DNA from 2 places in the Brevundimonas sp. GW821-FHT09G01 genome. Region 2 is predicted to be linked to the other one. Evidence: riboswitches for the same ligand, from Rfam matches in the RefSeq annotation. Region 2 holds a riboswitch; the other holds the start of a gene.
The links. A riboswitch is a leader RNA that binds a small molecule or an ion and turns the genes downstream of it on or off. The one in region 2 is predicted to bind S-adenosylmethionine.
Positions count from the first base shown of each region.

Region 1 (7,488 bases), on a different contig from region 2:
CGGCCGTCGGCACCAACAGCTCGGGCGGCTTCGCCTCCGCCGGATCGAACGCCACGGCCTTCGCCCTGGCCAATCAGAGCAACGTATTCATCCCGCGTCTGCCGCGCTATGGCCGCCTGACCCACAGCCAGGAACGCCTCGGCGTCACCGGCGCCCTGCAATGGCGCCCGGCCGAGACCACGGTGCTGTCTCTGGACGTGCTGTATTCCTCGCTGGACGCGACCCGCCAGGAGGACTTCCTCGAAGCCCTGTCCTTCAGCCGCAACGCCGCGGCCGGCGGCCAGCCCCAGGTGACGGTCCAGGACGCCGCCGTGCAGAACAACATGCTGGTCTACGGCGTGTTCAACAACGTCGATGTCCGGTCCGAGAGCCGCTACGACGAACTCTCGACCGACTACCTGCAGGTCAGCCTGACGGCCGAGCATGACTTCACCGACCGCCTGCACGGCCGCTTCTACTACGGGCGCGCGGAGTCGAATTTCGAGAACCCGATCCAGACCACGGTCACCCTCGACCGGAACAATATCCAGAACTACTCCTGGGACTTCCGCGGCAACGCCAACGCCCCGGTCATCAGCTACGGCTTCGATGTCGCCAACCCGGCCAACTGGGAATGGCGCCCGTCGACCGCCGTGGTGCCGCGCTCGGAAATCCGCATCCGTCCGAACGGCGTCGACACCGTGTTCGAGTCCGCCCAGGCCGACTTCGCCTATGACGCCAGCGACTGGTTGACGATCAAGGCGGGCATCAACTGGAAGAGCTACACCTCGGACTCCTACGAGTTCCGCCGCGCGGACGAGACCGTGGTTCCGGTGCTTCCGGCCGGTACGACGATGGCCGACATCACCAATGTGCTGACCGGCTTCGGCGCCGACCTGATCCCCGGGGGCACGGCCAGCAGCTGGGTCGGTCCCAACCTCGGCGCCCTGGCCAGCCTGTTCAACATCTACTGCAACTGCGACACGGGCGTGCCGGGAGGCGACTTCCGCCTGACCAGCATCACCAACGGCAATGCGCGCGGCGGCAACCGGTCGATCACCGAAGACGATCTGGCGGTCTATCTGCAGGCGGACTGGGACACCGACCTGTTCGGCCGTCCGTTCCGCGGCAACGTCGGCGTGCGTCAGGTCAGCACCACGCTCAACGCCTCGGGCTACAGCTCGACCGGCGGCGGCACCCTGGTCACCGGCGAGAACCAGTACGACAACACCCTGCCGTCGCTGAACATCAGCTATGAGCCGATCGACGACCTGATCGTCCGCTTCGGCGCGGCCACGGTCATGGCCCGTCCGCAGATCGGCAACACCCTGGCCGGAACCAACTATCTGGTGCCGACCACCTCGCTGGCCGCCACCGGACCGAACTACACGGCCTCGATCGGCAATGTGAAGCTGGAGCCGTTCCAGGCCAACACCTACGACTTCAGCATCGAGTGGTATTTCGCCCGCGAAAGCCTGCTGTCCTTCGCCTATTTCTACAAGGACATCGACACCTACATCCAGATCGTGCGTCAGGACCTGGCCTATTCGGACCTGACCGCGCTGAACCCGTCGGCCTTCGCGCCGGGCTTCTGCACGGGCACCTGCTCGTCCTCGACCATCTTCCAGCTGACCGCCGCGGTGAACACCGAAGGCGGCCCGCTGAAGGGCTTCGAGATCAGCTACCAGCAGCCCTTCACCTTCCTGCCGGGTCCGCTGGAAAACCTCGGCGTGCAGCTGAACTACACCCACGTCGAATCCGAGATCGACTACTGCAACAACGCCCTGTGCACGACCTTCGTGACGGCCGACCTGATCAACCTGTCGCCGGAATCGTGGAACGCGACCGTGTATTATGAGGACGACACGTTCTCGGCGCGGGTCTCGGGCGCCTTCCGCGACAGCTACATCCAGAACGTGCCCGGCCGGAACGGCAACAATGTCGAAGGCAAGATGGAGACGTTCAACCTGGACGCCTCGGCCTCGTACAATCTGACCGACGAACTGGTCCTGACGCTGGAGGCCCTCAACCTGACGGACGAGGAGAACCATCAGTACGTCGGCGACGGCGCGGATCGCCAGAGCACCTCCGTCTACCACCACACCGGCCGACAGTTTTACTTCGGCGCCCGCTATCGCTTCTGATCACTCCTGAACCGAAGCGCACTCTCCGCCGCCGACCCACCCGGGTCGGCGGCGCTTTTTTATCCGGCGACCAGATCGGTCAGGTCGGCCCAGACGCTCTCGGTCGTCGGGATGCGGCCGGCGCCGCGGCCGCGGGCGGTGAAGACGCGGCCGTCGCCGGTGGTGACGCGCAGGGCGTTCCACTCGTCCGGCAGGTCGGCGAACAGGGCGTCGCCGTCGGCGGCGGCGAAGGCCACGTCGGCGCGGTCGGTGCGCACGTCCAGCCGCGCCAGCTGACGCACCCGGCCCGGCGGCAGGACCGCATCGGCGGCCAGGGTCGCGCGGGCGATCCGCTCGGGCGTCAGGCCGCCGTCCAGCGCCTCGTGCGCCAGGATGGCCAGTTTGGCGGCGGCGTCCAGGCCGCTCAGATCGGCGGTCGGATCCTCTTCCGCGAAGCCCGCCTCGCGCGCGCCGGCCAGGGCGTCGTCGAAGGCGACCCCGTCGGCCAGCCGGTTCAGGATGAAGTTGCAGGTGCCGTTCAGCACCGCCTCGATCCGCACTACCGGCGCATGGGCGCGGGCCCGGCGCACGGTCTCGATCAGAGGCGAGCCGCCGCCGACGCTGGCGGAGTAGAGCAGTTGCGCGTCATGGGCCTCGGCCAGGGCGGTCAGGGCCGGCAGGTCGCCGCCCACCGCCTGCTTGTTGGCGCTGACCACATCGACGCCGCGCGACAGGGCGGCGCGGATCAGGGCCAGTCCGGTGGACGCGTCCGAGATGGCCTCGACCAGCACGTCCGGTTCGCGGGCCAGCAGGGCGGCGGGATCGGCCAGCAGCAGGCCTTCGGGCGCGGCCGGGTCGCGCGGCTTCTTCGGATCGCGCACCAGCACCCCGACCACGGTGAAGCGGTCGTCGTCCAGCAGCCGCGCCAGCACGCCGCCGCCGACCACGCCGCAGCCGGCCAGCGCCACGCGCAGCGGACGCTCGGGCCTGGGCCGGGCATGGGCCGCGGCGGCCTCGGGCCCCGCGACGATGGAGACGGGGGCGTTCAGCAGCGCCTCGCCCGGACCGGGCCGGGCCGAGGTCACGCCGATGGCGTCCAGGGCGGCGGCCAGGCGGGCGGCGGCGTCCGCGGCGCCCGAGGCGACGGCCACGACCCGGCGTCCACGCCGCACTTCGCGATAGACCGCGCTGGCGGCCTCGGCCGCGTCGGCGACGTCGAGCTGGAGCAGGGCGACGGGTTCCTCGGCGCCATGCGGGACGGCGTCCGCCCCGGCGGCGGGGCGGGGAAGCGGCAGGGAGGCGGCGGTCATCAGGCGGCCTCGGCTTCCAGCGGAGAGGCGGCCAGGACGGCGTCCAGCGCGGCCGACAGGTCGGCCAGCAGGTCTTCCGGATGCTCCAGCCCGATCGACAGGCGCAGCAGGCCGTCGGTGATGCCCGCCGTCAGGCGCGCTTCCGGCGTCATGGCCGCGTGGGTCATCAGGGTCGGGTGGGCGATCAGGCTTTCGACCCCGCCCAGCGACTCCGCCAGGGTGAAGACCTCCAGCTGGTCGACGAAGGTCCGCACCGCGTCCAGGTCGGCCAGCTCGAAGCTCAGCATGGCGCCGAAGCCCTTCTGCTGGCGCGAGGCGATCTCGTGGCCGGGATGGCTCTTCAGGCCCGGATAGTTGACGGTCTTCACCGCCGGATGGGCTTCCAGCCATTCGGCGACGCGGCCCGCTGTGGCCTGCTGACGCTCGACCCGGGCGAACAGGGTGCGCACGCCGCGCAGGGTCAGATAGGCGTCGAAGGGCGAGCCGGTGACGCCCAGGCAGTTGGCCCACCAGGTCAGCTGCTCCAAGTCGGCCTGATCCTTGGCCACCACGCAGCCCCCGACCACGTCGGAGTGGCCGTTGATGTATTTGGTGGTCGAGTGGATCACCAGGTCGGCGCCCAGGGCGATGGGGTTCTGCAGGGCCGGCGACAGGAAGGTGTTGTCCACCGCCGCCTTGCAGCCGACGGCGTGCGCCCGGGCGCAGATGTCGGCCACATCGACGACGCGCATCAGCGGGTTCGACGGCGTCTCGATCAGGATCAGCTTGGGGTTCAGGGCGAAGGCGGCGTCCAGCGCCTCGCGGTCGTTCTGGTCGACGAACTGGACGTCGAAATGGTTGCGGCGCGCCCGGGCGCACAGCAGGCGGTGGGTGCCGCCATAGAGGTCGTGCGGGGCCAGCAGCAGGTCGCCGGGCTCCAGCGAGAACAGGGCCAGGTCCACCGCGGCCATGCCCGTCGCGGTCACCACCGCGCCTGCGCCGCCTTCCAGTTTCGCCAGGGTCTCGCCCAGCACGTCCCGGGTCGGATTGCCCGAGCGCGTGTAGTCGTACTTCCGTTTCCCATCGAGCCCGTCGAAGCTGTAGTTCGAGGACAGGTACAACGGCGGCATCACCGCCCCGTGCGCCGGATCGTTGTTCACGCCGTGCCGGGCGGCGGTCGTACAGGGGTGGGCTTCACTGGAACAGGTCATGCGGCGATCTCGCGGGGCTGGCGGGCGTACAGGGGAGAGAGGGCGTCGTGGAGCGTGCGGCCGACCAGCTCGCGCTCCTTCAGGAAGGCGTCGTGACCGAAGATGGAGCCGGCCTCGCCGAAGCGGCGCAGGGCGGGGGCGCGGCCGGCCAGGTCGCGCAGGTCCTCGATCGGCACAAGGCGGTCGCTGGTGAAGCCGAGCAGGGTCAGGGGGCAGGTCACCGCCTCGGGCGCGACCGCGTGGCGGTCCAGCGAGTCCGACAGCGAGATCCAGCGGTCGGCGCTGGTGGCCTCGGCGTAGTCGGCGCCGCGGGCGATCAGATAGTCGCAGACGGGGTAGGGGCCGCCGGCCTGCGCCGGGGCCGTTCCGGCGAAGCGCCAGTCGAACTCGTCGGCGGTGCGATAGGTGGTCATGGCCAGCTCGCGGGCCAGTGAAACGCCCTCCGCCTCGCGGCCGCAGTCGCGGGCGAAGGCCAGCACGCGGCGTTGCACTCCGCGCCAGGCGGTGGCGGCGGGATGGGCGCGGTGGGCGGCGGAGATGACCACCAGCTCGCCGATCCGCTCGGGGAAGTCCGCCGCGAAGGCCAGTCCGATGCAGCCGCCGTAAGAGGCGCCGACGAAGGCGTCGATGCGCGGCTCCTCCAGCGCGTCCAGCAGCAGGACCAGCAGGCGGGCCTGATCGGCGGTGGTGATGGTGACGCCCGGATCCGTCTTGCCGGGCAGCAGGTCGAAGGCCAGCACGCGGGCGCGGTCCAGGTCGATGGGGCCGCCGTGACGGACGGCCCACGACCACCAGTTGGCGGCGAAGCGGCCGCTGGAGATGCCGCCGGCGACCACCACCAGAGGACCCTCCGTGGGGCCGTGCAGGCGTCCCGTCAGGGTGTCCGCCGCCAGACGCTCGCCCGAGGCCAGCCGGAAGTCGGCCGGAATCACGGCCGTCACGTCACGGCCGGGAGCCTCGTCGATGATCCATTCGGTGGACGCCACTGTCCGCTCCGGTTCCGCTCAGCGAAACCGATGGGGCGAACCAACACCTGTGATGAAAGACCCGTGAAGTCCGTCGGACCCGCAAGGGTCCTGTCGCTTCACTCATCTCTCGCGGCTTCCGAAGAGGCCTCGCAGGAGTTGGCACCTTTCCAAGGATCGGGTGGATCCTGGGTAGGTTGCCCCGGCGTCAAAGGGCCTATCCCTCAGCCGGTCTTGATGAGTGTCCTTACGGTGAAGAACGCGGCCGCTGTCGTCAATCCCCCAAAATTGCTGCGACTGCGAATTACCAAGCGTGGCCGCAGCGTGGGTAATTTCGTCCCTTATCACCATCATTGAAGCATCAGTAATGCCTATGTCGGATTCAGGTGCGCTACAGACGCAACAAATTTCCCTGAATCTTCCTCCGCCCACTTGCGTATCTCGCAAGTGCGGTAAACAGTTCGCAAATGCGTAACGGCGTCCTTTTGGGGGATTGAGATGACTCGACTTCGCAACGGCCTGGCTCTTGGGCTCGGCCTTTTGACCATGGTGATCGCGACGGGGGCCCAGGCGGCGCCCGCGCTACTGGGGCACCAGGTTCCACTGGAACTGGACGGCGCCGGCACGGCCTGGCTGTCCACCTCGACGGCCCTCGTTCTGCTCATGACCCTGCCGGGTCTGGCGCTCTTCTACGGCGGCATGGTGCGCCGCAAGAACGTGATCGCGACCATCACCCAGTCCGTCGGCGTCTTCGCCGTCGCGACCCTGGTGTGGTTCATCGCCGGCTATTCCATCGCCTTCGGCAAGGCGGGCGGCCTGGGCGGCTATCCGGCCGACACAGTCAACCAGTTCGTCGGCGGCTTCGAGGCCGTCTTCCTGAACGGCGTGGGCATGGAGACGGCGCACAGCCTGCTGCCGGGCATTCCCGAGTTCGTCTTCCTGTCCTTCCAGCTGACCTTCGCCATCATCACCCCGGCCCTGGTCACCGGCGCCTTCGCCGAACGGCTGAAGTACACCGGTCTGTTGCTGTTCACGGCGCTCTGGTCGCTGTTGGTCTATGCGCCCATCGCACACTGGGTGTGGGGCGGCGGCTTCCTCGGCTCGGCCGGGGTGCTGGACTTCGCCGGCGGCGCGGTGGTGCACGTCAACTCCGGCGTGGCCGGTCTGGTCTGCGCCCTCTTCCTCGGCGCCCGCAAGGGCTACGGCAAGGAGCCGATCGTGGCGCACAATCCGGTGCTGACCATGATCGGTGCCTCCCTGCTGCTGGTCGGCTGGATCGGCTTCAACGCCGGTTCGGCGGGCGGCGCCAACGCCCTGGCGGGCGTGGCCCTGATCAACACCATCCTAGCCGCCGCGGCCGCCTCCATCACCTGGAAGATCGTCGAGGTCATCGAGAAGAAGAAGGCGTCGCTGATCGGCGTGCTGTCCGGCATCGTCGCCGGCTTGGTCGCCATCACCCCGGCCGCCGGCTTTGTGGATCCCAAGGGCGCCGTCCTGATCGGCCTGATCGCCGGTCCGGTCTGCTACGCCTCCTCGGTCTGGATCAAGAAGCTGCTCCGCTACGACGACAGCCTGGACGCCTTCGGCATCCATGGCGCGGGCGGTCTGGCCGGGGCCCTGCTGACCGGCGTGTTCGCCTCCACCGCGATCAACAGCCTGTCCGACGGAGCCAATGTCATGACCCAGCTGATCGGCCTGGGCTGGACCATCGCCTACAGCGCGGTGGGCACCCTGGTCGTCCTGATCATCTGCAAGTTCACCACCGGCCTGCGCGTCAGCCCGGCGGCGGAAGAAGAAGGGCTGGACACCCACCTCCACGGCGAGGCGCTGGAGTCCGTCTGATCCCGTGTGCCCCGGCGCGGGCTCTCTCCCCGCGCCGGGCCGCCAGTAAGCGTTCGCGTGCCGACATCGAGAACATTGG
Region 1 is NZ_JBWKOL010000004.1:22,674-30,161, forward strand. It holds gene AC07NB_RS09345 (TonB-dependent receptor) at 1-2,123, shown strand, start outside; gene AC07NB_RS09350 (homoserine dehydrogenase) at 2,183-3,412, opposite strand; gene metB (cystathionine gamma-synthase) at 3,412-4,602, opposite strand; gene metX (homoserine O-succinyltransferase MetX) at 4,599-5,588, opposite strand; SAM riboswitch class I at 5,688-5,811, opposite strand; gene AC07NB_RS09365 (ammonium transporter) at 6,066-7,409, shown strand.
Region 1: linked by a shared signal. The riboswitch ahead of metX (homoserine O-succinyltransferase MetX) and the one ahead of AC07NB_RS13695 (TonB-dependent receptor plug domain-containing protein) in region 2 are both predicted to bind S-adenosylmethionine.

Region 2 (7,488 bases):
GGCTGACGAGGCGCCGCTCAGAACGAACGCCAGCGAGGGGTCTGTGAGGTTGGACAGGAAGGAAGACTTCCGGACCCTTTCCCGAAGCCCCGCGGCGCTCGCGCGCAACTCCTCCCGCACGATCGTCTGGGCCGCCGCGTCCGAGAGAACCTGGTCGCGACCCGCCAGCCGGACCGCACGAAGCGCGCGCGAAAGATCATCGCGCCAGATCGCGAAGGCCTCTTCTTCAGCGTGTATGCGCGCCAGGTCCTGATCGTCGATGCGCGAGACATCCATCAGGTAGTCGTTGAACAGGGTTCCAACCCACTGATGGGTCACGTCGAGCGTCTTCGCGCTTTGCCGGAACTTCAGAGCCAGATAGTCGACCATGGCGGGGTGGGTGCAGACCAGCTCCGTCCCGGCTTCCCCGGCGATGCAGAGGTCGATGTTCACGTTGTTGATCGGGAAATAGTACCGGAAGTCCTCGACGGCGTTCTCGTTCATATCGAGAAGCCCGATACCGAGGGGTCTCTTGGCGAATGGATCATACCTTTGGACGGTGTCTATGAGGTCCTGATCGTACCAATCTTTCCCTGTCTGAGTGTCTTCGAATCCATCCTGATGCGGATAGTAGGCGAAGGCGAAGGCATCGCCGTCAAACGCGTAACCGGCGGATAATTCCAGAGCCTTCGAATAGGGAATTACATTGATCAGATCAGCGTCGAACAAGGGTTGCATGCCCAAAAGCTGGCGCAGCTCCCAGTCCAGGCCGGAATAGTTGTGCTCATCTTCCCGATGTTGGTTCGGATCGTAGGTCCGGATCGTGACGTCCACTGTCTTGTGGTACAGCAGCAGCCTTCTGATGAAGGTCGGATCCAGCTTGTCGTAGTCCGCGTAGGACTGATATTCGCCGGAGAAGGTGCGCGACGCTTCGAGAAAGCCGGCGCCCGGTTCGCCGCCACGGGGCGCCCAGGCGCGATCGACCTCCAGCAGTTCATAACCCAGCTCGCGACGCTGCTCTTTCGGCAAGGCCTCGAGCGCCGCGATCATCGCCTCGGGACGATCCTCGCGAAGGAAGTTCCGGTAGGCGATGAGGCGATCCATGGCGATGAGCCCCGGGCGGGTGAGAGCGCCGAGGGTCGCCAAGTCTCCGGACAAACGCAACTCTCGGTGGTCGCGGCCGGCGTCAGAAAAACCCGGAAACAGAGGAAGCGCGGCCTCGAGTGCCAAAAAGACACGGCGGCGTAGGGGAAACTCTGTGTCGCCGAACTTTTTTCCGGCCGCCGCTTGACGCATTTATGACGCATCGCAATATCGCAACTGCTCATCGAGACCGGCTGAGGGATAGGCCCTTTGACGTCGGGGCAACCTGCGGACCTCCGTAAGGTGCCAACTCCTTCGGGACCCCTCCCCGGGTCACGGCAGATGAGAGCCCGGCCACAGCCGGACTCCCTCCATCTGTCACCGCAGGCGTTCCCGACAGAGCAGGAGACGATCATGCGCGCCTTCCAGGCTCACCTCCCGACCGTCCACGCCCCCGGCCTCGTTGCGCCGCGCGACCTCATGCGCTGCGCGGGTCCGATGCGATGTCGCCGTTCGCTGTAATCGGCTGACCACCCGGTTTCACACCGGATCTGAACACCCAGAACGCAAGCCCGGCCCCCCGGCGATCGCTGCGCGCGACGCCGACCGGAGACCTGCGCCTCATCGAGAAGAGAGCCTCCCATGACCCCCTCCCCCCGTTTCCGCCTGACCCTGTTCGCCGCCGCCTCGGCCACCGCCCTGCTGGCGGGCGCCGCCCAAGCCCAGACTGCTTCCCAGACCGCTCCCCAGAGTTCACCGCCGCAGACCGAAGCCACCCAGATCGACGATGTCGTCGTCACCGGCACCCGGGTGGTCGGCCGCTCGCGCCTGGACACCGTCGCGCCGGTGGACGTCGTCACCGCCGAGACCCTGCAGCAGCGCGGCTCGACCGAGCTGGCGACCCAGCTGTCGGCCAGCGTCCCGGCGCTGAACTTCCCCCGCCCGTCCGCCACGGACGGCACCGACTCCATCCGGCCCGCCACCCTGCGGGGCCAGGGGCCGGACCAGACCCTGGTGCTGGTCAACGGCGTCCGGCGGCACGCCACCGCCCTGGTCAACACCAACGGCTCGGTGGGCCGGGGTTCGGCCGCCGTCGACCTGAACGCCATCCCCAGTTCCGCCATCGAGCGGATCGAGGTGCTGCGCGACGGCGCCGCGGCCCAGTATGGATCCGACGCCATCGCCGGGGTCCTGAACCTGCGTCTGCGGGAAGCCTCCAGCGGCGGCGGCGCGACCGTCACCTACGGAAGCTATCTGACCGACTACAGCGGCTACTACGGCCGGAACGACGACATCTCGGACGGCGAGAGCCTGACCGTTTCGGGCTGGCAAGGGTTCGGGCTGGGCTCGGACGGCTTCATCACCGCCTCGATCGAGTATCGCGACCGCGAACGCACCAACCGCAGCGACATCGACCCGCGCTACGCCCCGGCCCGCGTTCGCGGCGGCCAGGGCGATCCGGAGTCCGAGGACCTGGCCATCTATCTGAACGCCGGCAAGCCGCTGGCGGCGGGCTGGGAGGCCTACGGCTGGGCGGGCTACCAGACGCGCGACGCCTCGGCCGCCGCCTTCTACCGCACGCCCGACGACAACGCCCAGAACCCCGCCTATCCGGGGCCGGGCCGGATCTATCCGGACGGCTACCTGCCCTACATCCTGACCGACAGCACCGACTGGACCGCCGCCGCCGGCGTGCGCGGCCAGGCCGGCGGCTTCGACGTGGACATCAACGTGGGCTACGGCCGCAACGAGATCGAGTTCGGGGTCGAGAACACCCTGAACCCGTCGCTGGGGCCGACCTCGCCCACGAGCTTCGACGCGGGCTCCCTGACCTATGACCAGCTGGTGCTCGGCATCGACGCCGCGCGCCAGTACGAGGTGGGGCTATACGGCCCGCTGAACGTCGCCTTCGGCCTGGAGGCGCGTCAGGAAAGCTATCAGATCGGCGCGGGCGAGCCGGGCTCCTACCAGCGTGGGACCTTCCTCAACGTCGGCGGCACGGACCTGAGCTGGGGCTCGCGCGGCTTCACCGGCTTCACCCCCGCCAATGAGGTGGACGAGGACCGGCACAACGTCGGCGTCTACATCGACCTGGAAGGCGAGGTGTTCGAGAACTTCACCGTCTCGGCGGCCGCCCGTTACGAGGACTATTCCGACTTCGGCGACAACGTCTCGGGCAAGCTGGCGGCGCGCTACGACTTCACGCCCAGCTTCGCCGTCCGCGGCGCGGTCTCGACCGGCTTCCGGGCGCCCAGCCTGCAGCAGCAGTACTTCACCCAGACGGCCATCCTCTACATCTCCAACGTCCCGTACGAGACCGGCACCTTCCCATCGGTGAGCCCGGTGGGACTGGCGCTGGGCGGCACGCCGCTGGAGGCCGAGACCTCGACCAACTATTCGCTGGGCGTCGTCTACCGGAAGGGCGCGTTCGAACTGACGGCCGACGCCTACCGCATCGACGTGGATGACCGCATCGTCCTGTCGGAGACCCTGACCGGCAGCGCCACGGCGGCGGTCGGCACCAACGCCCGGGCCATCTTCGACCTGCTGCAGCCCTACGGCGCCTCCGCCGCCCGCTTCTTCATCAACGGGGTGAACACCGAGACGACCGGCCTGGACGTGGTCGCGCGCTACCGGATCGACGAGGGCTTCGGCCGGCTGGACTTCACGCTGGCGGCCAACGTCAACGACTTCAAGGTGACCAAGACCCCGACCACGGCCTCGGGCATCCTGCCCACGCCCGTCTCCCTGTTCGCGCGCCAGGCCACCCTGCGGTTCGAGGAAGGCACGCCGCCGTGGAAGGTCGTGGCCCAGACCGACTGGAGCAAGGACAAGTTCGGCGGGACGATCCGCGTCACCGGCTTCGGCGACGTGCTGGCCCCCGGCGCGACGGCGGCGACCGACCTGCAGCTGGGCGAATCCCTCGTCGTCGATCTGGAGGCCCGTTACAGCCTGACCGACCGGGTCACCCTGGCCGTCGGCGCCGACAACGCCTTCGATGAGTACGCCGAACAAATCCTGCCGGCGAACAACACCTCGGGGGCCTTCCCCTTCTCCAACTTCTCGCCGTTCGGCTTCAACGGGCGCTTCGTCTACGCCCGCGTCGCCCTGAACTGGTGACGGCGGCGGCGCGGACGGTTCGCCGTCCGCGCCATCGACCGTTGTTTGGCCGCAAATTCCACGGCAAGCTAGACCGTTCGGAGGGAGCGGTTCATGCGGGCATTCGTCGTCGCGGCCTTGGCCGCCTGTCTGGTCGTCGGTTCGGCCTCGGCCCAGGCCGCCATGACGCTGGACTCCTTCGTCACCCGCGCCAATCGCATCCCGCTGAATGCAACGGCCGCGCTGCACCCCGACGCCTACCGGCTGAGGAGCGAGGGCGAGCGGGCGCTTCGCGCGGTGTTGAACGAGATCGTGTCCGCCCGGGCCGACAGCCGCACGCCGCCCGCCTGTCCGCCCTCGCGGATCAACGTCGACGTCAGTGAGGTGCTCGCCTATCTGAACGGCATCCCCCAGGCTCGCCGTCAGCGCATGAGCGTCACGGACGGCGTCCGGTCCTGGATGGGGTCGCGCTATCCCTGCCCGGGCTAGAGCGAAATCGGTTGAGTTGGACGCCGTCCAACTCGGCTCAGATTTCGCTCCAGCATAATTCTGGAGCCGGATTCACGGCGTCGGTGAAATCGCGAAGCGATTCCACCTCAACCGATCAGGCTCCAAGCCGTTAACTGATCCGGTTACGGAATTCCGGACTGCCCACAGCGCCCCGGAATTTGTCCCCCGCCAAGGGTACGTCCAAGCATGACGCATCGCCCTGGTAAGGGCATGAGCATGACGATGAACGCCTTCGCTCCCGCCGCCTTTCCGTCCATGGATCACGGCTCCATCACCGCCCTGCCGCACAACCTTGAGGCGGAGCAGGCGCTGCTCGGCTCCCTGATGTTCGACAACGGGGTGTTCGAGCGGCTGAGCGACCGGCTGCGCGGCAGCCATTTCTACGAGCCCTTCCACCAGCGGCTCTACGAGGCGATCGAGGACCACATCCGTCAGGGCATGCTGGCCGAGCCCACCATCCTGATGGAGCGGTTCAAGCAGGACCCGGCCTTCCAGGAGTTCGGCGGCCTGCGCTACCTGGCCGATCTGGTCGACCGCGCCCCGCCCGGCGCCAACGCCCCCGACTACGCCCGCGTGGTCTACGACCTGGCCCTGCGCCGCGACCTGATCCGCATCGGCGGCGAGATCATCAAGGAGGCGCCCAACCCCGAGACGCCCGCCGACGAGCAGATCGAACAGGCCGAACAGACCCTCTATTCGCTGGCCGAGACGGGCAAGCCGTCCTCCGGCTTCGTCAGCTTCTCCCACGCCCTGTCCGGCGCCGTGCAGATGGCCGCCGAGGCCTATCAGCGCGACGGCAAGCTGGCCGGTCTGGCGACCCACCTGGACGACCTGGACTCCAAGCTGGGCGGGCTGCACCCGTCCGATCTGCTGATCCTCGCGGGCCGTCCGTCGATGGGCAAGACGGCGCTGGCCACCAACATCGCCTTCAACGTGGCGCGCTCGTATCGCTGGGAGCCGACGCCCGAGGGCCGCAAGACGGTCAACGGCGGGGTGGTCGCCTTCTACTCGCTGGAAATGAGCGCCGAGCAGCTGGCCATGCGTATCCTCGCCGACGCCTCGGGCGTGTCGTCCGACAAGCTGCGCAAGGGCGAGATCGACGCCTCGGACTTCGGCAAGATCCGCGACGCGGCGGTCGAGATCGGCGAGAGCCCGCTCTACATCGACGCCACCGGCGGCCTGTCCATCTCCAAGCTGGCCGCCCGCGCGCGGCGGCTGAAGCGGATGGAGCACGGGCTGGACCTGATCATCGTCGACTACCTGCAGCTCATCACCACCGGCGAGAACAGCCAGAAGAACCGGGTGCAGGAAGTGTCCGAGATCACCGGCGGTCTGAAGGCCCTGGCCAAGGAATTGTCGGTGCCGATCATCGCCCTGTCGCAGCTGTCGCGTCAGGTCGAGCAGCGCGAGGACAAGCGGCCCCAGCTGTCCGACCTGCGGGAATCGGGCTCGATCGAGCAGGACGCCGACTGCGTGATGTTCGTATACCGCGAAAGCTACTACTTGGGCCGGGCCGAGCCCAAGGAGGGCACCGAGGAACACCTGCAGTGGCAGCAGGACATGGACCGGCTGGAGCACCAGGCCGAGGTCGTCATCGGCAAGCAGCGCCACGGCCCCATCGGCATCGTCAAGCTGAGCTTCGACGCCGACACCACCAAGTTCGGCAACCTGGCCCACGGCCAGGGCTACAGCAGCAACTACGAGTGATCGGGCGGACGCGGTTGCCATAGGGATCGTGGGGAGCGCGTCCGCACGCCGCACGCGCCGCGGTTGACTCACTCCCGCCCGAAGATAGGCTAACCCGCGTGTCGTCTGGGGAGACGACTTGGGGGGTATCATGCGAAATCTTGTCGTCAGCGCGCTTGTCGCGTCGTCTCTGGCCGCCTGCGCGACAGCGCCGGTGCCGAACATGCGTCCGCTGAACGCGGAGCAGGCCGCGGCGATGGGGCCGACCCCCATCGTGGTGGTCGAGGACAACCACGGCGTCGCCAAGACCTGGTTCGCCCAGGACAGCTCCGCCGCCGGCGCAGGCTACGGCCTGATCGGCGCCCTGGTCACCGCGACCATGGATGCGATCATGAACTCCTTCCCGGCCCGGCGCGCCGGCAAGGTCTCCGACGAGATCGCCGAGGTCATGCCGGTTGATGAGATCAACGCCTCGCTGGCCGAGCAATTCCGCCGGCAGATGGCCGCGGCGTCGGGCGGGACCGGCGTCGTCTTCTCGGAGGTGAGCACCGTCCAGAAGCTCACCGCGCCCGAGCCGCTCAACGACACGGTCGAGATCGACGCCGACTACCGCCTGTCCGAGGACGCCAGCACGCTGCAGGTGATCGTGACGATCAGCTATCTGAATCCGGCGATCCCGTATGTGACCCCCTATACCTTCGAAGGGTCGCCGCCGAAGTCCGAACTGTCGGGCCCGACCTATCGGAACACCTTCACCTACAACTCGCGCCAGCTGCCGATCCCGGTCCTGACGCCGGACCTGCGCGAGCGTCTGATCGCCTCCATCCACGAGAGCGCCCGCGACGAGAACGGCGCCATGCCGGTGGAAGGCACCGACGCCTTCAAGGCCATGAACAAGGAGCTGGAGCAGGCCCGCGACGACGAGCTGACCAAGGGGGAGATCGGCATCTTCCTGGCCCGCGAATGGATCAAGGACAACGGCGCCCTGCTGCGCGCCGAGATCGAGAACGCGCACGTCTTCATCGCCCGCTATACGCTGCTGGACCTGAACCGGACGGCGGTGCCCAGCCTGATCGGCCAGGATGAACTGGTCGAGACCCTGCCCGACGGCCGCACCGTGCGCCGCATCGG
Region 2 is NZ_JBWKOL010000007.1:66,149-73,636, forward strand. It holds gene AC07NB_RS13690 (hypothetical protein) at 1-1,275, opposite strand, end outside; SAM riboswitch class I at 1,301-1,411, shown strand; gene AC07NB_RS13695 (TonB-dependent receptor plug domain-containing protein) at 1,705-4,182, shown strand; gene AC07NB_RS13700 (hypothetical protein) at 4,276-4,650, shown strand; gene AC07NB_RS13705 (replicative DNA helicase) at 4,894-6,378, shown strand; gene AC07NB_RS13710 (hypothetical protein) at 6,509-7,488, shown strand, end outside.